One region of the Paenibacillus sp. FSL F4-0125 genome, then DNA from elsewhere that is predicted to be linked to it. Evidence: riboswitches for the same ligand, from Rfam matches in the RefSeq annotation. Region 1 holds a riboswitch; the other holds the start of a gene.

Region 1 (12,488 bases):
ACAGAAAGCCTGATTCCTCTTTATGCGGTTGGTGTCTTCATTCCTTTCACATTGTCTCAGCTAGGAATGATGGTTCATTGGTTTAAAACCAAACCAGCGGGATGGAAAAAAAGATTTGTTGTAAATACCATTGGTATGCTGACTACATTGACGATTACGCTTATTTTTATCATTACTAAGTTCTCAAGCGTATGGATGGCTTTCATTTTCTTACCTGCTGTAATGTTCGTGTTCTACCGTATCCACAAGCACTATTTGAATATTGCTGATGAGCTTCGTATATGTCCAAGTACAGATAAACCTTTGATTAAAGGCAGCACGGTTGTTGTCCCTGTTGCCGGTGTAACACGTGCTGTACTGCATTCCATTAGCTATGCCAAGTCTTTAACGGATAATGTTGTAGCAGTATATGTTGGATTTGATGAAGAGGACATCCAAAAGATGGAGCAACGGTGGGAGGAATGGAACCCAGGTGTACGCCTGATTGTACTCCGTTCCAGATATCGCAGTATTATTCGTCCGTTACTGAAATTTATTGATACAGTGGAGTGGAAGACCGCAGCAACGGATCATATCACGATCCTGATCCCACAATTTATCACTAAGCATTGGTGGCAAGCTGTACTTCATAATCAGACCAGCTTTTTAATCCGTTCTTACCTAATGAATTCAAAAGATGTTGTGGTAGCGACTGTCCCTTATCATTTGAATAAATAGTGAACCCTTAAGGAGAGGCTATATCCGGAACGTTCGGAATATAGCCTTTTTTGTATTTTAAAGAAGGAAATTGTTACAAATCCACAAAATTTAAAATTTATATGTTGACATAGAGAATGAGAATCAATATCATTTAAAAGTGAGATAGAGACAGTCAACATCTTTGAGAAAACATAGCTTGTACACACTAGGAGGGTATTAGATGTTTTGGTTTAACAGAAAAAGATTTGGAAGCATGAAATTAACGATGGTCGGATTAATGGTGATGGTGCTATTTTTATCCGCTTGCGGTAATAATAATTCCGGTAACGCATCAAACACAGGATCAGAGCCTACAGCAGCACCTACTGCTGAAGCCACAGAAGCTCCTGCAGCGCCTAAGACGTTAACGGATGCAATGGGGCATGAAGTAACGATTCCGGCTAATCCAACGCGTGTACTGGGTTCTTATTTGGAGGATGCTCTGGTAACTCTGGGTGTGACTCCAGTAGCACAATGGTCCGTACCGAATGGTGTTCAGGATTATCTGGCCGCTGAATTGAAAGATGTGCCTACCATTAGCTACGATCTTCCGCTCGAGGCAGTAACCAGCTTTGCTCCGGATCTTATTCTCATCCCATCGGAGTCTTCTGTACAGAACGGTATCTACGACCAACTGAATAAGATTGCACCGACTTATGTGATTGGGGATGAACTAAATCAAGATTGGCGTAAATCGCTGCTCAAGATTGGTGAAATTCTGAACAAGACCCCTGAAGCAGAGAAAGCCATTAAAGAGTATGAAGACAAAGCGGCTGCTGCGAAAGAAGAGCTTAAAGGAGCTATTGGTCAAGAGTCCGTGGCGATTTTATGGTTGGTACAAAAGAACTTCTATATTGTAGATGAAACACGCAGTAGTGGTGCTGTGTTATACACAGACCTTGGTGTAACGCTGCCTAACTTAGTAACAGAAATTCCTGTTGGCACAAGAGCTATTTGGAATCCAATCTCACTAGAGAAGCTTTCTGAGCTGACGGCAGATCATATTATTCTTGTAAACAGTGATAAGACTGAGGGTTCGGAGATCCTGGACAGTGCAATTTGGAAAGGTATCCCGGCTGTAAAAGCTGGTAATGTGCATGAAATGAGCTCAACAAGCAGCTGGTTATACAGTGGTGCGAACGCTGGCGGTAAAATTATTGATGATGTGTTAAAAAGTCTTGTGAAATAAAAAGTCGTAATTCACCATGAATGAGACTGATCTTTTGGTGGGGAAGGGCGTGCAGATCAAGTATCTTAGGATACTAAGATCTGCACCATTTTTTTATAAACCATTCCCATATTACGGAAAAACTACTCCTACAATTGTACAACCTAATTTTTTTTGCGATAATGAGAATGATTGTTGTTATCATATAGACTAATGTAACTATCGATTAAGGAGACGACTCATGGTTTCACCCTCAGATTTCGCTCATCGCAATAAAAATGATACAAAAAAAGCTCTACATACCCGACCGGCAGCTGCAATGGGTATTCTAGTGATTGGACTTGCTGCTATTGCCTTTGGACTGGCACTTTCAGTCTCGGTGGGTGCGGCAAATATCAAGCTAGCTACGGTATGGGAAGCAATATTTCATTTCAATCCAGATTTACAGCAGCATCAGGTGATAAGAGAACTGCGATTTCCACGCGCGATAGCAGGTGCTATGGTCGGTGCTTGCTTCGCAGTAGCAGGGGCAATCATGCAAGGGATGACAAGAAACCCGCTGGCGGATTCAGGTCTGTTAGGCTTGAATGCGGGAGCAGGTGTAGCGCTGGCCATAGTTTTTGCTTTTGCACCTTCGCTCTCTTTCACTTCACTTATGTTGTTTTGTTTTATAGGTGCCGCTGTAGCCTCATTTATCGTATTCGGAATCGGGTCGCTATCTTTTAATGGCCTTACACCGTTACGTTTAACGCTCGCAGGCTCTGCGGTAAGTGCATTACTGGTTGCTGTGAGTCAGGGTATAGCTATTCTTTTTAACTTATCCCAGGATATTGCCTTCTGGCTGGCTGGCGGAATGGGTGGGGCAAGCTGGACTCAGATCAAGATTGTTTTTCCTTGGGTGTTCGTGGCATTAATCGCAGCGATGATATTATCGCGGTCCGTCACTTTGCTCAGCTTAGGAAGAGAAGTTGCCGTTAGTCTGGGGCAGCGGACAAGATTAGTGCAGTTGGCATGTATGATTGTTGTAGTCGTTCTTGCCGGAAGTGCAGTCTCAATGGTTGGCCCGATTGCTTTTATAGGACTAATTATTCCACATGTTACACGTTATTTCATTGGTGTAGATTATCGCTGGATTATTCCTTGCTCGGCGATTCTAGGGAGCTTATTGATTATCTTTGCGGATATCGCCGCTAGAATGATAAATGCACCTTATGAAACGCCGCTAGGCGCTTTAATAGCCATCATCGGTGTACCTTTCTTTATTTACTTAGCGAGTAAGCGTAAGGGGGAGCTGTAATGCACAGATTAACCCTTTCTCCTAATGAAAAAGAACGCCGCACACGCGCCATTACAGTGTTATCGCTGCTTGCCATTTTGATCGTTGTTGTATTTATTGTCAGTATGAATACAGGATTTATGCGTCTATCCCCCCGGGAGGTATTACATACACTGCTGGGAGATGGAACTCATCAGCAAAAGCTAATCTTATTTGATTTCAGATTACCTCGCATCGTTATTTCATTGTTAGTTGGAGCAGGCTTTGCAGTGTCAGGCTGTATCTTACAAAGTCTCGCTCGGAATGCACTTGCTGAACCGGCTACGCTGGGCATTAGTGCGGGTGCAGGTTTTGCGGTAATCATTTTTATCTCGTTTTTTCCGGCTACAACAGCAGCTCCGGTATTCGTCTTGCCGCTTTTAGCGCTTGGAGGAGCTAGCTTAACCGCCGCTTTAATCTATATTCTTGCATATCGGAAAGCAGATGGTCTGTCTCCAACAAGGTTGATCCTTATCGGGATTGCGGTCGCTGCCGGAATCAATGCTTGCCAGCTTGTGTTGGCCCTTCGGCTTGATCCTAATAATTATCAATTTGTAGCGACTTGGATCGCCGGGAAAATATGGGGTGGCGATTGGAGATTTGTCCTTGCGCTGCTGCCTTGGATAGCGATTCTGTTACCGTTCGCCTTCTATAAGGCGCAGATTCTTAATGTATTGAATCTAGGAGATCATACTTCATTAGGACTTGGAATGCGCGTGGAGAAGGAACGTATTCTCCTTCTGGTAACAGCAGTAGCACTTGCCGGCTCCTGTGTCGCTGTAAGCGGAGGGATAGGCTTTGTTGGTCTAATTGCACCACATCTAGCCCGCAAGCTTGTGGGACCCCGTCATCAGGTATTATTACCGGCTAGTGCTTTGACAGGGGCACTCCTTATGATTACTGCGGATACCATCGGAAGATGGGTGCTGCAGCCTGCAGAAGTTCCAACAGGCATCGTGGTTGCGATCATTGGTGCACCTTACTTTTTGTATTTACTCGCCAAATCAAAAGCGTAAAACTAAGCTCTTTCTTACGAAGCAAGATAAATTCTGTAGTTCATTCTAGGAGCATAGCTTCATAAACTTTTAAGGAGTGGTTAACATGTCAGAACGTTTGAATACAGAAGAATTAAGTATTGGGTATGCAGAGGCTACAATTGTTAAAGGTTTGAACTTATCCATCCCTACTGGAAAAATCACCGCACTAGTGGGCGCTAACGGCTCTGGTAAATCTACAATTCTTAAAACTATGGCCCGGATCATGAAGCCTAAGAGCGGCAGCGTGATGCTGGACGGCAAATCGATCCATAACTTTTCTACGAAAGAGGTAGCTCGTCAGCTTGCGATCTTACCGCAAAACCCAACGGCTCCAGACGGACTAACGGTCTCTGAACTTGTCAGCTATGGTCGCTTCCCGCATCAAAAAGGATTCGGCACAATGACAGCGGAGGATCGCAGCATTATCTCTAACGCGATCACTGTTACAGGGATGGAGCCTTTCCATGACCGTCCGATTGACCGCTTGTCCGGAGGACAACGTCAGCGTGCTTGGATCGCAATGGCATTGGCACAAGAAACAGACATTCTATTCCTAGACGAACCAACAACATTTCTAGATATGGCGCACCAGCTTGAAGTTCTACAGCTTCTGCAAAAGCTGAATGAGGAAGAAGGCCGTACCATTATTATGGTAGTGCATGATCTGAATCATGCTACTCGTTATGCGCAGCATATGGTAGCTATTAAGTCCGGTACTGTGGTTAGTGAAGGCTCACCTACTGAAGTTATGACACCAGATGTACTGCGGGAAGTGTTTGGAATTGAGGCGGATATTGTGCCAGATCCACGCACCGGTGTGCCGCTGTGCCTTCCTTACGAGCTTGCAGCCTATAAAGCGGTGTAAACATTATTGAAAATCATACAACGAACAGGCTCCCGTCATTGACAAGGGAGCCTGTTCGTTGTTACAGTTGTGGTTGCCTACAATTCCATGATACCACTACTTGAAATAGATCAAAGAACCATCATTTTCACATGGTTAAAGGAGCATGAAACATGAATATTGACAAAATTCAAGATGACCTAGAGCAATTAATGACTGCAGGAATAGTGAAGAGTCATGAAAACTTAAAAGATTACGTGTATACCAAAATGGGCGGCAAAGCTGATATTTTGGCGGCACCAGCTACTTATGATGAAATTCAAAAGATCGTTACATATGCTGAACAAAATGGGATAACCCTTACGGTACTTGGGAACGGCTCTAACGTGATTATCCGTGATGGAGGCGTGCGTGGGATCGTTCTGCAAACGGCAGGACTGACCGGAATGGGAATTCGTGATAATCTCTTGTATGCGGAGTGCGGCGCCAAGATTATTGATGTTTCCAGATATGCGCTGGAAATGGAGCTTACGGGTCTTGAGTTCGCCTGCGGTATTCCAGGAACGGTTGGTGGAGCGTTATACATGAACGCAGGTGCTTACGGCGGAGAAATTAAAGATGTACTGCATAGCGCGCTGGCTATAACTAAGAGCGGACAATTAGTGACTCTGCGAGGGGATGAGCTGCAATGGGGTTATAGAAAAAGCGTGTTCGCAAGCGGTGAATACATCGTGCTTGAGGCCAATTTTGCTATGACTTCTGGTGATGCGTTAGCCATCAAGTCGAAAATGGATGAACTTACTTACCTGCGTGAATCGAAGCAGCCGCTTGAGTATCCATCCTGTGGGAGTGTCTTTAAACGTCCTCCAGGTCGTTTTGCGGGTCAGTTAATTCAAGAGAGTGGCTTACAGGGAACAAGAATCGGTGGTGCTGAGGTATCCAAGAAACACGCAGGATTTATTGTAAATGCAGATAATGCAACTGCCAGTGATTACATCGGGTTAATTCACCATGTAAGATCGACTGTGAAGGATAAATTCGGAGTGGAGCTGGAAACTGAAGTGGAGATCATTGGAGAAGAATAACCTCTAATTAGTAAGAGCCCGCAGATTACTGTGGGCTCTTTTGCTGTTATCACTTATGGTTCAATCCACTGATAGGGTGTATTTAGCTCTATCTGTAGTTATTTCCGCCTTGAGATCACCTATATCCTCAATACGAAGCCCGTCAATAGCTAAGTCATAGGTGGAATGTGGTAGAGATACTAGCTCACCATCAGCGTTTAAAGTACTGCCAAATCCTTTTAATATTAATGCACTCCCTAGATAATCATCGATAACATCCTCCGCACTCCGGAACTCAACGGCCTCCAGATTAAAATGAATTTTATCCAGATCACGAAGCTCTTTCTTTTCAATAACAATGGTTTCATTTACATGACTGTTAATCCAGTCCATCAATTTCTGTATGCTTTGTTCCATAAGATGATCCCACCTTTACTTCAAAGATTATTAGGTTTAAGTTACCCTTTTTGTAGGATTTGAATCCATATTTTTGCCACATCTGAGTGAAAATGAACAAAGGATGGTGCTAAGCTATAGCGAATGTTACAGAATAGCAACAGCAGAGATAATCCTCTACAACCAGAATAAGGATAGATATTAACTATTCGAAAAAGGGGGTAGTGTCATTTGATTCAGCTAACTGAGGTCTCCAAGTATTATCAGGACAGGTGTGCGGTTGATCGAATAACTTTTGCAGTGGAGAAGGGAGAAGTCTTTGGGTTTCTAGGTCCCAATGGTGCTGGTAAGACGACCACGATGCGAATGATGACGGGTCTTCTTCAGTCTACAAGCGGAGAAATTTTAATTAATGGCATGAATATTTTACGTCATAAAAAAGAAATTCATGCCCAAATTGGCGTTGTTTTCGAGCTTCCCAATCTGTATATGCGTTGTTCTATCCGAGATAATCTAGAGCTGTTCGCTGACCTGTATAGGGTAGCAGCCAGTCGGGTGAATGAAGTCATGGAAATTCTTCAACTGTTAGATAAGGAAAAAGCTAAGGTAAGTAGCTTGTCCAAAGGCTGGAAGCAGCGTGTCCTAATCGCCAGAGCATTATTACATAAGCCTCAAGTGTTGTTTTTAGATGAGCCTACGAGTGGATTAGATCCAAATTCAGCCTCACTCATTCGTAATCACATCCAGAGTATTCAAGATAAAGGCACAACTATTGTCTTAACAACGCATGATATGCACGAGGCAGAAGAATTAAGCGATAGAGTAGGGATCATGCACGCTGGTGCATTGGTGGCACTTGATGAACCCCATAGACTTAAGACCATGTATGGTAAACCAGAAATTGAAGTGAAATATCAGCAGGATGGAGAAGTGATTATGAAATCCTGGCCGATAGCAGAAGCGTCTACAAAAGATCATATTTATCAGCTAATGTCTAATCATCAAATGATAAGTATGCACAGTAAAGAGGCTTCTCTGGCAGATGTATTTGCTGCCTTGACGGGAAGTGAGTTAAGTTGAGTTATCCGTTATGGAAGCTGTTTAAGCATGAATGTAAGGATATACTACGTAATCCAGCGACTGTAATTCTAATTGTGTTGCCTATATTTATGGCTAAAATAATCATCACTGTAGTGGACAAGAGCGGTCTAGATTTCATGCTTCTTTCTACTTGGATATTGTTTGCACAAGTAATGGTTGGAATCATGATTACCGGCCCAGGATTAATTGAGGAACGAGAGAGTAAAACTTATGATGCACTGTTGATCTCACCGTTAAGCAGAGGTCAGATCATTACTGCTAAGGCGGGTTCTGTTCTTGTCTTTTCGTTATTTTCACAGCTGATAGTTTATATACTTAATCAAGGGTTGAACATAGATGTATTGTCTGCGTTGATATATATGTTATTGGGTGGAATGATCTTTGTACAAGTTGGAATTATCATCGGATTAAAGGTGAGTTCCTCCAAAAATGGCTCGGCCATCAGCTCTGCTTTTATGGTTGTTTTTTTCTTGGTGGCTTCTGTTTACTTGGCTCTTCCAGAATGGACTTATCCAATCTTTGCAGCTTTGCCGAGTATTGAAATCACCCAGAATTTGAACAGTATTCTTAATGGAGAAGGGATATTACCTGTAGAAAGTCTGCTGCTGCTCATATGGATTGCGGTGCTTTCAGTTTGGATTTGGAAGATCGAGAAAGAGTAGAACTTGTCAGGAGCAGGCCACCCATGGTATAGTTCAAGACGCAATATGCTTAAAGAAGAAGTCTGCACGGATTGTGCAGGAGAGGTTCGCGAACTCCCTCTATAAAAAACTAAGAGTATATTAAACCGTATAAGCGGATGCTGTCCATACCCGGACGTTGCTTCCGTTTCTTCTTAGTGGAGCCAAGTTTTCGAAATCTCGTTCTTCTTTCCATTACCGGCCAAGGCCGAAGGAAAAGAGAGGGGTTTTTTGTCGTGTCAGAAGGAAGATTAAAAGAGGAAATGCAAGAAGTCACTTTGCTTGGTAATCAGGGAACGCAGTACAAGTTTGGTTATGATCCAGACATTCTGGAAGTATTTGATAATAAGCATCCTGGGCGTGATTATTTTGTTAAATTCAACTGCCCTGAGTTTACTAGCTTATGTCCTGTTACAGGCCAGCCGGATTTTGCCACACTATATATTTCGTATATTCCTGAACAGAAGATGGTGGAATCCAAATCATTAAAGCTGTATTTATTCAGCTTCCGTAACCATGGTGACTTTCATGAGGACTGTGTCAACATTATTATGAATGATCTGATCTCACTGATGGACCCACGGTACATTGAGGTATGGGGCAAATTCACTCCGCGTGGAGGCATTTCTATTGATCCTTATTGCAACTATGGAAGACCGGGTACGAAGTATGAGGCGATGGCGGAGCACCGCTTGATCAATCACGACCTCTATCCGGAAAAAGTGGACAACCGCTAATCCCAATAAGTTGATAAGGAGAGATTAAGATGAATAAAAAAGCACTAGTTGTATTCAGCGGCGGCCAAGATAGCACCACTTGCCTGATTTGGGCATTGAAGCATTTTGAGGAAGTGCAGGTAGTTACCTTCAACTATAATCAGCGTCATGCGGCTGAAATCGAAGTTGCTACAGAAATAGCAGCTAAGTTTAATGTAAAACAGCATATTCTTGATTTGGGACTGCTGAATCAGCTGGCACCAAATGCTTTAACACGGCAGGATATTGATATTGTGGCTGGCGAAGGCGATGAGCTTCCTAGTACGTTTGTGGACGGTCGAAATCTGTTATTTTTATCTTTTGCCGCAATATTAGCTAAACAATTAGGTTATTCCCATATTGTTACTGGAGTCTGCCAAACGGACTTTAGCGGATATCCGGACTGCCGTGATGTCTTTGTGAAATCATTGAATGTTACGCTGAATTTATCTATGGACTATGAGTTTGCAATACACACTCCGCTGATGTGGCTGGATAAAAAAGAAACGTGGAAGATGGCCGATGAACTGGGTTATTTTGATTATGTTCGCGAACACACACTGACCTGTTATAACGGCATAATTGGCAGAGGTTGTGGAACTTGTCCAGCATGTCTATTACGTCAGCGGGGACTTGAACAATATGAGGCGGAAAGAACGGAGGTCCGTTCTTAATGCTTAACGAGGTCTCAGTCTGCAAAATATTTACGTTCGACGCGGCGCATCAGTTAGTGGGTCACAAAGGGAAGTGCAGTAACCTGCACGGTCATACGTATAAGCTCGAAGTAGTGCTTAAGGGCAAACCTATGACCGCGGAAGGCCATTCGGACGAAGGGTTTGTAATTGATTTCAGCGATATCAAAACAACAGTGCAACAAAGCCTTGTGGAGCGTCTAGATCATGCTTTTCTCGCTATGGGAAATGAACCTGTGTTAGAGACGTTAACGAATACGGGTTCCAAAGTAGCTTTGCTGTCTTTCCGGACCACCGTTGAGAATATGTCTTCATATATAGCTTACAAGCTTAAGCAAGCGGGGCTGCCCTTGTACGCTGTAAAGCTATGGGAGACACCAACCTCTTGGGCGGAAGTGCTCGCTGAAGATATCCCTGAGGATGGACCATCTTACCGCTTGTATGGAGGCTGTGACTGTGAGTAAGATTCCTGTAATTGAAATCTTCGGTCCGACCATTCAAGGTGAAGGTGCGGTAATTGGTGTGAAGACTATGTTTGTCCGAACCTATGGCTGCGATTATCGCTGTGGCTGGTGTGACTCCGCTTTTACTTGGGATGGTACGGCTAAGGATAAGGTTCGAATGATGGCCTCGGATGAGATTATGAATGAACTTATAGCTATAGCTGGAGATAATTTCGACTGTGTTACGATTTCAGGCGGCAATCCTGCTTTAATTGGTGATGGGATGGGCACTTTTATTAACCTGCTACATGAGCGAGGGATACAAGCTGCAATAGAAACTCAGGGCAGTAAATGGCAGGAATGGTTCAATGACGTGGATGTGCTGACCATTAGTCCGAAGCCGCCAAGCTCAGGGATGACAACGAATTGGGAAATGCTAGATAACATCATGAATAAGATGGAGAATCTGGGCCGTTCCACACACAGTCTAAAAGTCGTTGTGTTTGACGATAAGGACTTTGATTATGCAAAAGACATTCACCAGCGATATCCCAATGTGCAGCTTTTTCTGCAGCCTGGGAATGATGATGTCACTGAAGAAGGAGACATTTCTGCTCGACTTTTGGGAAGGCTGGAATGGTTGTTTAATAAAGTAATCTTAGACCCTGAAATGAATAGAGTGCGTGTACTGCCACAGCTGCATGCTTTAATCTGGCATAATAAGCGTGGCAAGTAAAAAGGATTGAAATGTAAGGGGTGTCTGCATAGCAGATGCCCTTTTTTTGTTGAGTTGAGTCTTTAAAAAGGTAGATAGAATGTCCCATAATCTGGTATGATTTTCATAAAAGTTATAGGAGGTACCTAATGCGAAATTTAACGGCACTGTTAATCATTGATGTTCAAGAAGCTATGTTCTCCTATCCTGATCAAAAGCTGTACGATGAAGAGGGTGTGATGGAGAGAATTATTTCCCTTCAGCATAAGGCTAGGGTGGCAGGTACTCCAATTGTTTATATTCAACATACGGAAGATGAGGAATACACAAAAGGTACGCCCACATGGCAGATCAGTCACCGTATCACACCGCAGGAAGGCGAAGTTATTGTGGAGAAGCCTACTTGGGATGCTTTTCACCAAACCGTGTTGCAAGATGAGCTACAGAAGCTCGGGATCACGAATCTGGTGATTTGTGGGATGCAAAGTGAATTCTGTCTAGATACAACGATAAGACGTGCATATAGCATGGGATATAAAAGTGTGCTGGTTTCAGATGCTCATAGCACCTTTGATAATGGGGTTCTGAGTAGTAGAGAGATCGTTAAGCATCATAATGCGGTAATTGGAGGTAGATTCGCCCAGTTACGAGCTGAAAGCGAGGTTCAGTTCTAGATGAATACCCCACAGGTTGCCATGAAACCTATTCAGCGTTCTCGACTTAGACTATTTGCCGGAAAGCGATATTTTATTTGGAAAAGATACTTGAAATGGTGTACTGATCGCGGCAAGATGGCGAAGCAGCGCACTAGTGATATTTTATCTTATGAGGCAATGACTCACGCTACACCGTTATTACGTAGTCTTCGGAATGTAGATATGGTGCTTCAATATAATAAAATAACAAATTTACGGCTGGCGATCGCGAAACTGGATGGACTCATGGTGCGGCCGGGGGAGACGTTTTCCTATTGGAGAAGCATCGGCAAGCCCAGTAAGCGAAAAGGTTATCTGGAAGGTATGGTTCTACATTATGGCGGTTTTCATTCTGGAGTTGGCGGGGGGCTATGCCAGCTGTCTAATCTGATCTACTGGATGACACTGCATACTCCTCTTACGGTTACGGAACGGCATCGGCACAGCTATGATGTATTTCCAGATGAACAGCGCACACAGCCATTTGGAAGCGGGGCTACCTGTTCTTATAATTATTTGGATCTTCAAGTGAAGAATAACACGAATCAAACGTATCAATTAAAGCTCTGGCTGGATGACAGTCATTTGCATGGGGAATGGAGATGCAATGAGCAGTGCCTTTATAAATATGAGGTGTACGAAAGTGATCATCGGATAAGCTTAGAACCATGGGGAGGGTATATCCGCAGTAACAAGATTAGTCGAAAAGTATTTACACGGACCGGAGAGCTGGTTGGAGATGAAGCTGTAACGGATAATTATGCGCTTATGATGTATTCTCCGCTTCTTCACGGATAAGAGGCTAGGCTTAGGGATATAACATAGAAGGCGTGATCCTTATATCT
Region 2 (12,488 bases), 2.2 Mb from region 1:
AGAGGCGATATGCCGTATTTTGAGCGAGATGGCCACCTTTGAAAGTGCAGGTATCTCTGGAGCTGGGAAACAATGAGTATTCTTGTAACGGGTGGCGCACGTAGCGGGAAGAGTGGTTTCGCAGAAAAACTGATGTCGTCACTGACAGATCAGGCCTTCTATGTAGCAACCGGACAAGCGTTTGATGATGAAATGAAGGAACGGATTGCACTGCATCAGCATCAGCGCTCGCAAAGTGGGTATGCTTGGGAGACGTTAGAGGAGCCCTATGATTTACCAGATCTTCTTAAGCGATTATCTGGTGAGAAGGCGGTCCTTGTAGATTGTCTAACGTTGTGGTTATCGAATGTACTGCTTGCCATGGAAGGATTTACGGATAGACAAGAACTGATTGAGAGCGAGATTATAAGACTTGAAGACAGTGTGCGCACATTTCAAGGAAACCTCATTTTGGTCACTAATGAAGTAGGGGACGGTATTGTTCCAGAGTATGCGCTTGGTCGATTGTACCGTGATTTGGCAGGACGCATGAACGCGTTACTCGCTAGGCAATGTGAGCAGGTCTTTCTAGTGACTGCTGGCATTCCAATTGAGCTTAAGAGCAGGGAGTATCGTTTATGAGGGAACGCAGGGATGCTGCCGCGGCTGCCTTTCAGTTTTTGTCCCGGTTTCCTGTAAAAAGTGATCCCGGATTTTCTCCTGAGCTGCTGCGCCGAAGTGTGCTGTTTTATCCCGTGGTGGGTGCAGCTATAGGACTGTGCGTAGCTGCTGGAGCAGCTTTAACCGGCTGGATGTTACCGGCTTGGCCAGCCGCTGTTATTACCCTCATTTTATGGGTAGGACTTACAGGCGGCCTGCATCTCGATGGTTGGATGGACAGCGCGGATGGTCTGCTTAGCTACCGACCGAGGGAACGAATACTGGAGATTATGAAGGACAGCCGTGTGGGTGCGATGGGTGTGCTCGCCTGTGTGCTGCTCTTGCTGTTAAAAGCCTCTTTAGTGGCAGCATTAATCGAAGGCTACGCCTATTACGAGCTGCCACTGCTCTTGCTGCCAGCGATCTGGAGCCGCTGGTACATGGTGCGGGCAATGGTGCATTATCCCATTGCCCGCGGGAACGAGGGGCTGGCCGCGAGCTTCGCCGGCCTTGCTCCCTCGCAGGAGCGGCGCGCGCTGGCGATAGCCGCGCTGCTCTCGCTAGCCGCAGCCGCTGCGCCCCTGGCGCTCGGCGCGGGCTTAGGCGCGTGGCCGCTGCATCTGGCGGCAGCGTTACTGCTGCCGGCTGCAGCCTGGGCCAGCGGCACTGTGGCTGCGCGGCGGATCAGCAGCCGGCTCGGCGGGCTCACCGGCGATGTGTACGGTGCGCTGAACGAGCTGCTAGAGGTTGTGCTGCTACTAGTATTAGTGCTACTCCAGCACAACTTTATGTAAATGGCTCCAGCAGGTGATGCTGTAGTAGTCAGCTTGCTCAATCTGGTTTCATCATCTTCTGCGATTCATTTAGATTTTTATGAGTTCCATAGGAAAGAGGGATGACATGGTTGCTGCCATTCTGCTATTTGTAATTGCCGGCCTTGCTGAGATTGGAGGCGGATACTTAGTATGGTTATGGCTAAGAGAATCAAGACCTCTCTGGTACGGTTTGGTAGGTTCTTTGATTCTGATAAGCTATGGCATTATTCCTACGTTGCAGAAGTTCCCATCCTTCGGAAGAGTATATGCAGCTTACGGCGGGGTGTTTATCGTGCTCGCTGTGTTATGGGGCTGGCTAGTAGACAAGAAAACACCCGATGTATATGACTGGGTTGGTGCTGTTATTTGTGTGATCGGCGTATCGGTCATTCTTTGGGCGCCGAGACATTAGTACTATTAAGGTCTCCTTTGCGGTGAATGGTGACTCGTTAGGTAAGGCTAGTTAGCGGGTTGAAGACTTTTAGGTTTACTCTGCTCTACAGACTGAGTTGCTAGACTTCCCCTAGCGTGAACTAGTTAGCGGATTCCAGAGGCGCTAATTACTCAAAATAGGCTTGATTTGGTCTGATACGCAATAGCGTCTCTCAGGTCCGAAAAAGCTCCAAAATGGCAGTTTTTCTAGAAATAGCTGCATCTGATTCCGCTAGAAGCACGAAGCGCCAACGCTAAACGAGAGTAGCGCACAAGCCAGCTATATCCCTGGAAATCATACATAGGCCTATATAGTGCTAAAACAAAACAGCCCGTTCAATACTTTCGTGTGAACGGGCTGTTTTTATTTGAGCCTGAGCTTTAGATCTTAAATTGTTGTACAGCTTCCTGAAGCTTTTTAGCCTGCTCATAGAGATGTTGGACGGTTACTGCATGTCCTTCAAGCTCTATACGCTGGCGCTCTGAGTTCTCGGATAATGTATCCGCACTTTCTTGGGATCTTGAAGTAATTTGTGCGGTTTCCTCGACGGAAGCACTGACTTCTTCCGTACTTGCTGAGATTTGCTGCGTAGCCGCAGATACGGATTGAATATTCTGATTGATGCTCTGGATCAGAATCAGGAGGTGATTGAAGGCATCGCCCGCTTCTGTCACCTTGCCTACCCCAGAGGCTACCTCAGAATTCACTTGGTTCATCTCAGTAACGGAGCGATTCATATCTTCCTGAAGGCCGAGTAGGAAATCACGGATCTGCTCATTCGCATTACGGGATTGTTCGGAAAGCTTGCGTACTTCTCCGGCAACAACGGCAAAGCCGCGACCATGTTCACCTGCACGCGCTGCTTCGATCGAAGCATTGAGTGACAGCATTTGGATTTGCTTCGTAATTTCAGTGATACTATGAACGACTTCTCCGATCATTACTGAACGTTCGTTCATAATTTGTAATTGCTCCAGTGACTGCAAAGAAGCACGTTCAACCTGGCGCATTTGCAGAACAGCACTTTGAGCAATCTCATTACCGCCACTCGCCTCAGCGGAAGCTTCACTGATCTGCTCTGTGACTTCGGTAGCTGCTGAAGCAATATGCTGAATGCCGAAATTGATTTCTTCCATAGCTTTTGAATTATCTAGAGCACTGCTTGCGATGGTCGTACTACCTTTGCCGATTTCTACTACGGAAGAGCTAGAGTGGTCCGCCATTTCATTTAAGACGTCTACACGCTCTCTTAAGGAATTGGAATCGGTGACTACTGTATTTGAGGTAACGAGTACATGTCCAATCATTTCTTTTAGGCGTAGGGTCATCGCTTGGAAGCTTCTGGATAGCTGAGCGACCTCATCGGTGCCATTAACCGTTAATTCCTCTGTGAAATCTCCCTCTGCGAGACGGGCGCTGTAAGCTGCAAGCTTAGAGATGGGACGAGTTATCCGCATGCTCATAAACCAGGCACCGGTTGAACCTATGATTAGCGTTAGCAGAGTGATCCCGGCACTGGTCCACAGAATGCTGTTTGTTTTTTCTTGAATAAAGCTTACATCACTGCTGATTCCGATAACCATCGTACTTCCGGGAATTCCGATATAAGCTGACTTATGTACACCATGAGCGTCTCTGTATGTATCGCTTAGTCCGCTCTTTCCTTTAAGAGCTTGCTGCATTGCAGAAGATACCTTAACAATTTCATCCCGCTTTAATTTTCCATCATGATCTACGGTCAGAACCTCGGCTTCCTTGCCTTTAAGGTTGACTAGAAAAATAGTTTCAACCCCATGCTGCTTCTTCTTATCCTGAAAATAGAATTCAAGATTGGTGGCTGCTTGTTCGTTCTTCTTTAGTGCTTGCTGAGCATGCATGGTGTTTATATTCTTATATACGTCCTGAGCAGCTGCAGTTAGAATTTGATTGATTTGTGGCATGACATAGCTGTTGAAAATACTGGTAGATATAAAGTAGAAGCTGGTACTTAACAAAAGAGACGTGAGTAATAGAACTACAAACAATAAACGCGTGAATCGGCGACTGATCGACTGCTTAAAACGAAACATATTGTTCTCCCCTTTTTATGGACAGCGAAGCTCCATTTCTTATTGGAATACATCCTATCTCCCTACCGAGTGCTAGTGTCTGGCAACCTGCAATATATTCCATAGTTATGTAATATATCAACTAAATGGATCGGGAATGAAGTGTTTGATACTATTCTATAGAATTAACCTCTGGATGAATAGTGAAAATTTTAGTTTATAGAGCATATTTTTCTGAAAAAGATGAATTATTACTGACACTTTTATTTTTATTTAATAAAAATGGGTATAAATACCCAATTCATAAATTGTTTATTTTTATGGATTGTTTGATGACAGTGTGATAGAGTATTAATGTTTTGTTCCAAACATAAGGTAAGCCGCGGTTCGTAACCATCCCGCGTAAACAAAACTAGGAGGAATTTAAGTAATATGTTCAATTTGTTGTGGGGAGTTTTATTTGTTATTGTCAATTTTGCCTTTTTTCTACTCTGTTACCGCCTGTTCGGCAAAAATGGAATGTATGCCTGGGTAGGTATCGCTACTGTAATTGCTAACATTCAGGTAGCTAAGACGATTGCTATGCCATTTGATATTGTGATGACACTCGGAAATACGATGTATGTCACTTTGTATATGACCAGCGATTTGCTTAATGAGAAGTATGGAAGAGCGGAAGCGCGCAAAGCAGTTTGGTTTGGTTTCTTCACTTTGCTTATGACGACAGTCATTATGCAGATGGTCCTAGTATTTAAGCCGCAAGAGACCGATATCGCTCAGTCTTCTTTAGAGACGATCTTTGGGCTGATGCCTCGACTAGCTCTGGGTAGTCTTACTGCTTACTTCATTAGTCAGTTCCTAGATGTTCGGTTATATGCCTGGATTCGCAAATATTACAGCACCTCAAGGCAGCTGTGGATTCGTTCCAACGGCAGCACGATGGTCAGCTCTTTTGTGGATACACTAATCTTCTGCACCATTGCATTTGCTGGGTTGTATAACTGGAGTGTGTGGCTTGAAATTTTGCTTACAACGTACCTAGCAAAATTCTTACTAACCGCAGTAAGCACACCTATCTTATATATCGCCCGAACTTTTACTTTTGCTGAAGATGGAATACCTTCATCTGTTCAAAAGAAGGAATAAACAACACTACAGCCAGCGCGTACCGATTATAATCGATGCGTGCTGTTTGATTTTTTCCAGTCATTAGAAGGCTTAATTGTTACATGAAAAATGTGTACATAAAATTAATATAAAGCTAAAATAAGCTATCGTAGCAATTCTAATAGTATCCCTTGTAATTCGGAGGTTAAAGCTGCCGTTATTGCTCTTCAATTAAGTGCTATCAGTCCGATCGAAGAGAGTGTACATATTCGGTAGTCATAGAAATTACGAACAGGTGTGATGAAGGATGAATCTAGTAGTGCCTATACTACGCCATGCAGTACAGCAGCCCGACAGCATTGCCTTAACACAGGCCCAAGCGACGCATACCTATGCAACATTAGTACAAGTGATGCAGAGAATCGCGAATGGTCTACAGCAAAAGGGCTTGAAGCAAGACAAAATCGCTATTTTATCTACGAATCGTATTGAATTTATTGAAGTTTTCTTAGGGGCTATTTATGCGGGTTGTGTTCCGATTCCTTTAGATCCCAAGTGGAGCGCAAATGAGCTGAAGATGATTATAGAGCAGTGCCAGCCGTCGATGATTTTTGCTGAGCCGGAAGCTGCAAAGCATCTGGTATTTATGAACGAAGCCATCCCAAGGCTGACTTTTTCAAATGAACGAACAGGTTCCTATGATCAGTGGCTGGATGCGCTGAAACCAGAGGCTGAGTTGGATGAGACGAACGAGTTATTATTTATCGGCTTTACTTCAGGTACAACCGGATTGCCAAAAGGATATATGCGTACCCATTTATCATGGTTAAAAAGCTTTGAGGTATCAAATGATGCCTTTAAATTGGATTGTATAAAAAATGTTTTAGCGCCAGGTCCTTTTGTACATTCGCTGTCCTTATTCGCTGTCATGCAGAGTCTATATGGCGGAGCAAACTTTCATATTACCCAAAAATTTAGCGCCACGCATGTGTTAGAACTGTGCAAGCAGATTCCGGGTGTGGTGCTGTTCGTTGTACCGACAATGCTCGAATCCATGATGCAGCAGGCTGTTCCTGGGCAGACGCAGATTGATGCGATTATTAGCTCAGGTGCAAAGTGGCCTTGGCTGTCCAAAAAAAAGGGCATGGAAGTGTTCGGTGGAGCGCGTCTCTATGAATCCTATGGTTCCTCAGAAGCGAGCTATATTAGTTATTTGGATGTTCTGGAGGAGCATAATCCGAACTCTGTAGGCAAGCCCTATCCCGGAGTGCAAATTTCCATTCGTGATGAAGAGTTCCGTGAAGTCCCTACGGGAGAGATTGGGCAGTTATATGTGCGTAGTGATATGATATTTCTAGGCTACCATCAATTGCCGAACGAGACAGAAGCAGCTTTTCGAGACGGATGGCTTATTTTAGAAGATTATGTTTATCAGGATGAAGCTGGTTATTTATATCTGGCAGGTCGCTTGAAGAATAGAATCATATCCGGTGGGTTGAACATTTATCCAGAGGAAATAGAGCGAGTGCTGGAGCATCTTCCGGAAATTCAAGAAGTAATGGTGCTTGGCGTCCCTGATGAATACTGGGGAGAACAGTTGGCAGTCCTCGTGAAATGGAACGGCGAAAAACACTTATCTATAGACGAAATAAAGAATTATTGTCGCCAGTATTTAGCAAGCTACAAAGCGCCGAAGCAGCTGCTGACAGTAGAGGAGTTTATCTATACTAGCAGCGGAAAAATTGCCCGGCAAGCGATGAAAGACTATGTGAAAAGAGCGATGGTATGATCGAAGCAGTGATTGTCATGGCAAAACGCACACCGATTGGTAGGATGGGCGGCTTATTAAGTACATTGGAGCCGGAAGCATTACTGGCGCCGCTTATTCAGCATATTGTGGCAGAGACAAACCTGCCTGTAGATATGATCGATGATGTCATTATTGGAAATGTGGTCGGTCCGGGTGGGAATATTGCCCGTGTAGCAGCGCTCGAAGCGGGATTGCCTGTTTCGGTTCCGGGTGTCACTGTGGATCGGCAGTGCGGTTCTGGGCTAGAGGCGATTAATATTGCAGCTAGGCTTATTCAAAGCGGTGCTGGTGAGATTTATTTCGCAGGCGGCGTTGAAAGCACGAGCCGTGCTCCCTGGAAGATGGCTAAGCCACAGACCTTGATGGGTATTCCACAGCTATATACCCGTGCTCATTTTACGCCTAGCGCTTACGGTGATCCGGATATGGGGATTGCTGCGGAAAATGTAGCGCGGAAGTACGGGATTTCGCGAGAAGAGCAGGATCAATATGCCTTAAAAAGCCATCAGAAGGCCGTTCATGCTCAGCAAAGTGGCCGGTTTCAGCAGGAGATTGTACCTCTTCTGGTTGAGGGAGAGTGGGTGCATACCGACGAATGTCCTAGGGTCAATACGAGCTTGGATAAGCTGCGAAAGCTACCGCCAATTTTTGAAGAAAAGGGTACTGTCACTGCTGGAAATGCTTGTCCTATTAATGATGGTGCGGCGCTTCTATTAATGATGTCCCTTGAGAAATGTCGGCAACTCAAGCTTAAGCCTATCCTGCGTGTCGTGGATGCGCAAGCGGCAGGTGTAGATCCGAACTACTTAGGTATGGGGCCAGTTCCAGCTGTACACAAGGTGTTACATCGTCAACAGCTGACCATAACTGATTTAGATATTATAGAGTTTAATGAAGCCTTTGCTTCGCAAGTTCTAGCCTCACTGAACGAGCTTCAGATTCCACAGGAAAAGGTCAATCATGGAGGAGGCGCATTAGCTATCGGTCATCCATACGGGGCGTCCGGAGCCATTTTAATGACGAGGTTATTTGCTGAAATGCAGCGTACTCCTTATAAAAGGGGACTTGCCACTTTGGGCATCGGCGGTGGGATGGGGCTGGCAACGCTTGTGGAGGCGGTAGAATGAACAGCATTTATCATCAGATTCATGTGTCAGCTGAGTGGATTTCGGACTATGCACAGAGTATTGAGGCGCCCGTGCAGACAACTAACGGTCATCTGATTGCTCCTTCTACGATGCCTATTATTTTTTGGGAGGCCTTCGATATTCCTTGGCTTAATAAGGGAGAGCCTTTGCTTCACGGCACTCAGAAATTTTCATATCAAGTTCCGATTACAGCGGGAATGACGTTAGATTGTGAATTAGCTTTAACGAGCAAAATGCAAAAGGAAGGCCGGCAGGGCAAGCTGACCTTTTACAACCATACACTGGTTTGTAAATGTGAAGGTGAGCTTATAGTTACTGCAGAAACGGTGTTAATTCGGGTAGGTGATAATCATGATGAAAAAATCCATAACGGCTGAAGCCATCCGGCAATATGCAGCAGCTTCCCAAGATCTGGCCGCTATTCATCTAGATGAAGATGCTGCAGCTGAGGTTGGATTTAAGCGGCCCATTGCACATGGAATGTATCTTATGGGATTAGCTCAATCCTTATATCTCGCTGAGCATCGGGCACAGTGGATCACTCAGTATGAGCTGAAATTTCATCAACCTGTAGAAGTAGATAATGTCGTGATTTTTGATTTTGTGGAGGATGACTGCGCTGTGAAAGTGATCCTTACAACAGAAGCTGGCGATGTTATTGCTTCAGGAGCTTTTTCAGTGAAAGAGGTGTAATCATGAACAAAGTAGCCTTAATTACTGGAGCGACAAGAGGGATCGGGCGCAGTATCGCCGTGCAGCTTGGCAAGTCCGGTTATAAAGTGGCTGTAAATGGCACAAAACAAGTCTTAATCGATGAGGTTGTGCGCGAGATTCGTCAGGCAGGCGGTGAAGCATCGGGATACTCTGCGAATGTAGCAGATCCAGTTGCGGTCTCTGTAATGGTTGAAGAGGTTATTGCTAAATACGGCCATATTGAGGTGTTGATAGCGAACGCTGGCAATTTGCAGGATCAGAAGTGTCTACGGATGACAGATGAAGAATGGAAGGCCGTGCTGGATGTGCATTTAAATGGCACCTATTACAGCATTCAACGCGTACTACCGCATATGCGTCAGACAGGCGGTGATATTCTGTTGATGACCTCCACCGCTGGGTTAACAGGCTCCGTGGGTCAGGTGAATTATAGTGCAGCCAAGGCTGGAATACTCGGAATGATGTGGACACTTGCAGCGGAGTTGAAACGTGACGAGATTAGGGTAAATGCGATTTCACCAGCCGCTTTAACAGATATGACCAGACCTGTCATTGATCATTTGAAAGAGAAACATGCCAGCCGTAATGAGCCGTTCCCGGAGTTTTGGCGAATAGGCGCTCCAGAGGATATTGCTACCTTCGTAAATGCAGTATTAAGCGAGACCGACGCGGATTTAACCGGTGAAATCTTTGCTGTGAATGGATCAAAGGTGACGAAATGGGAGAAGCCTGCGCCTGCCTTTTCCGAAAACAGCATTGAGGCATTTTTCGCTGCTTGGCACCGTCAAAAGGGGAGTGAATAATTGCTTACCTTCGATCAAGTTCATTTTTATTATAAAAAGGGTCAGCCCGTCTTAGAGAATATCAGCTTTACAATAGAAGCGGGGGAATTTGTGGCGATTGTTGGCGCTAATGGCTCTGGCAAATCAACCATTGCCAAGCTAATGGACGGTTTGCTGCTGCCGCGAAAAGGGTCGATACTATTTAAGGGTCTAGACACCTCAAATCCAGCTGATCTTACAGAAATTCATCAGCAAATCGGCTTTGTTTTTCAGAATCCAGAGGATCAATTTATCACCACAACCGTTATGGATGAGGTGCTTTTTGGTTTGGAAAATATTCGTGTGCCAAGGGAGGAAATGCGCAGCCGATTGGAGGATGCCTTGCAGGCTGTTCATATGGAGGATTATCTGGATGCTATGCCACATCAGCTTTCTGGAGGTCAAAAGCAGCGTGTTGCTATTGCCGCTATACTGGCGATGCGCCCGCAAGTCATTATTTTTGACGAGGCCACCTCTATGCTTGATCCTCATGGAAGACAGCAGGTGCTTTCCATCATGCAAGAGCTGCATCGACAAGGTCTGACCATTATTCAGATCACTCACCATATGGAGGAAGTGCTTTCAGCAGAACGATTATTACTCCTGCATCAAGGGCGGCTTGAGTTTGACGGCGATCCACTGGCTTTTTTTGAAACGATGCCTGTTGTGGACTATCAATTACAACTGCCCTTTGCAGTGCGTGTACAAGCATTACTCCATTCAGCAGCGCCGCCAACAGCAGATTGGAAGGGGAGAGTTCGATCACAATGGTCTACCAATTAAATCATTTAAGTGTGAACTATGCCGATCATGTGGCTTTGCACGATGTAAACTGTACCCTTACAGCGGGCAAATGGATTTCGATTATCGGTCCAACGGGCGCAGGAAAGTCTACCTTTGTCAAAGTGCTGAAGGGCTTGATTCCCACCGTAAAAGGCGACTACTCAATTGATCAGCAGCCTGCTCCCAGAGATGCCAAAGGACAATTAAAGGTCGTCCCTGAGCTGGGCTTCGTCTTTCAATATCCGGAGCATCAGCTATTCGAAACCACGGTGTATAAGGAGCTTTCTTTTGCTCTAAATCTGCAGGGGGCTTCAAGTCAGCAAATTACAGAGGCGATTGAAAGGATTTTGCCGGAAGTAGGTCTGTCAGAGGAGATTCTCCCTTTAAATCCATTCCAATTAAGCGGTGGAGAAAAGCGCCGTGTGGCTATTGCCTCTGTGCTGATGACGAATCCGAAGCTGCTAATTTTGGATGAACCAACAGCGGGGCTCGATCCAGCCAGCCAAGTATCTTTGTTGAAGCTGCTGAAATCATGGCAACAACAAGACCAGCGCACCCTTCTCTTCGTTTCGCACCAGATGAATGATGTTGCCGAGTACTCGGATGAGGTGATGGTTTTTCACAAAGGTCAGCTAAAAGGGCATTATAACCCCAGAACATTATTTCTGGAAAAGGAAGCATTATTGGTGGAACTGGGGCTGTCCATGCCTGAACCCGTACAGCTATTGAAGCTAGTAGAGGAACTATCTGGTCAAAAAATAGAGGTTTGTAGCTGTAAAGAGCAGGATATCTTCGATGCTGTTCTGCCGATTTGGCATTCGAGGGGGCATGAGCATGACTGATTCCGTATTAGTGGGTCAATATGTGGAGACGCATTCGATTTTCCATCGTTTAGATTCTCGTACAAAGCTTGTTGGTATCGTGATTCTCATGCTGAGCTTTCTAACGCTTGGAACAGGTCTTAGCTATGCTATTGCAACCTTTTTTGTGTTCGGAATTTTACTGTTTTCAAAGGTTCCTTTTCATTTCTTCTGGCGAGGGCTGCGCCCGCTATTATTTATTTTGTTGTTTACCTTTGTGTATAATGCTGTGTTCACCAAAGGAACGATCCTCTGGTCATGGTCATTTATTGAGGTGACTGAAGAAGGACTGCGAACGGGATTACGTTTTGTATGGCGTATAATATTGCTCATCTTATTAGCCTCAATATTAACATTAACTACTAAACCGCTAGACTTAGCGTATGGTCTTGAAAAGCTGTTAGCTCCTCTGTCCAAATCGGGGGTACCCGTAGAACAACTCTCTTTAATGATAGTGATTGCGATTCGGTTTATTCCTACCATCAAGGAGGAGCTGGATCGAATTCTTCTCGCACAAAAGGCAAGAGGTTATGATCTTACAGCATTATCGCTGCCTAGACGGATATTTGCTTATATCCCGATCATTATTCCTTTGCTCTTCACGACGATTCAACGTGCTGAACAGCTGAGTTATGCGATTGATGCGCGTGCTTATGGAAATGGTAAAGGGAGAACTTCTTATAGGGTATTACAATTGCAACAAATGGATTATCTAGCTGGGGGAGTTGCCTTGTTGTTCGCTGTGATTCTGCTTGGGTTAAAGATAGGAAAGGTGTAGATGAAGATGAAATGGAACACCCGTATTACGGAGTTATTGCACATAGAGTACCCTATTATTCAAGGTGGACTTGCTTATTTAGGTTATGCAGACCTCGCGGCTGCAGTTTCGAATGCTGGTGGATTGGGTCAAGTCACAGCGATGAGTCTTCCGAGTGCAGAGGCTTTACGTTCAGAAATAGAACGGGTACGTACTTTGACGGACAAGCCATTTGGTGTTAATTTTGCCATCGGTATGCATGGTATTGGTTATGAAGATCGGGTGCAGATCGCCATCGACGAGAAGGTTCCCGTCGTGAGCATCACCGGAGGAAACCCAGCCCCCATGCTGGAAATGTTTCGGTCTACGAATATTAAAACGCTGGTGCTCGTCTCCTCACGTAGACAAGCCCAAAAAGCTGAACAATTAGGCGCTTCTGCGGTTATTGTTGTTGGGCAAGAGGGAGGAGGACACTTGGGACGTGATGATGTTGGGACTATGGTGCTCGTGCCCCAAGTAGTGGATGCGGTTGAAATTCCTGTGATTGCTTCAG

The links. Region 1 has a riboswitch for preQ1 ahead of queF (preQ(1) synthase). Riboswitches for the same ligand answer to the same signal wherever they lie in the genome.
Region 2: another riboswitch for preQ1. It lies ahead of NST74_RS06200 (queuosine precursor transporter); the one in region 1 lies ahead of queF (preQ(1) synthase).

The regions. Positions count from the first base shown of each region.
Region 1 is NZ_JBBOZJ010000001.1:3,606,185-3,618,672, reverse strand. It holds gene NST74_RS15950 (APC family permease) at 1-717, shown strand, start outside; gene NST74_RS15945 (iron-hydroxamate ABC transporter substrate-binding protein) at 920-1,927, shown strand; gene NST74_RS15940 (FecCD family ABC transporter permease) at 2,148-3,203, shown strand; gene NST74_RS15935 (FecCD family ABC transporter permease) at 3,203-4,237, shown strand; gene NST74_RS15930 (ABC transporter ATP-binding protein) at 4,323-5,123, shown strand; gene murB (UDP-N-acetylmuramate dehydrogenase) at 5,276-6,187, shown strand; gene NST74_RS15920 (hypothetical protein) at 6,248-6,583, opposite strand; gene NST74_RS15915 (ABC transporter ATP-binding protein) at 6,794-7,642, shown strand; gene NST74_RS15910 (ABC transporter permease) at 7,639-8,325, shown strand; PreQ1 riboswitch class I at 8,401-8,444, shown strand; gene queF (preQ(1) synthase) at 8,607-9,080, shown strand; gene queC (7-cyano-7-deazaguanine synthase QueC) at 9,110-9,772, shown strand; gene NST74_RS15895 (6-pyruvoyl trahydropterin synthase family protein) at 9,772-10,254, shown strand; gene queE (7-carboxy-7-deazaguanine synthase QueE) at 10,247-10,969, shown strand; gene NST74_RS15885 (cysteine hydrolase family protein) at 11,098-11,622, shown strand; gene NST74_RS15880 (VanW family protein) at 11,623-12,441, shown strand.
Region 2 is NZ_JBBOZJ010000001.1:1,389,873-1,402,360, forward strand. It holds gene cobT (nicotinate-nucleotide--dimethylbenzimidazole phosphoribosyltransferase) at 1-76, shown strand, start outside; gene cobU (bifunctional adenosylcobinamide kinase/adenosylcobinamide-phosphate guanylyltransferase) at 73-621, shown strand; gene cobS (adenosylcobinamide-GDP ribazoletransferase) at 618-1,433, shown strand; gene NST74_RS06190 (YnfA family protein) at 1,540-1,866, shown strand; gene NST74_RS06195 (methyl-accepting chemotaxis protein) at 2,268-3,956, opposite strand; PreQ1 riboswitch class I at 4,312-4,357, shown strand; gene NST74_RS06200 (queuosine precursor transporter) at 4,368-5,081, shown strand; gene NST74_RS06205 (AMP-binding protein) at 5,350-6,831, shown strand; gene NST74_RS06210 (thiolase family protein) at 6,828-7,979, shown strand; gene NST74_RS06215 (FAS1-like dehydratase domain-containing protein) at 7,976-8,377, shown strand; gene NST74_RS06220 (MaoC family dehydratase) at 8,352-8,693, shown strand; gene NST74_RS06225 (SDR family oxidoreductase) at 8,696-9,517, shown strand; gene NST74_RS06230 (energy-coupling factor transporter ATPase) at 9,518-10,318, shown strand; gene NST74_RS06235 (ATP-binding cassette domain-containing protein) at 10,303-11,160, shown strand; gene NST74_RS06240 (energy-coupling factor transporter transmembrane component T family protein) at 11,153-11,956, shown strand; gene NST74_RS06245 (NAD(P)H-dependent flavin oxidoreductase) at 11,963-12,488, shown strand, end outside.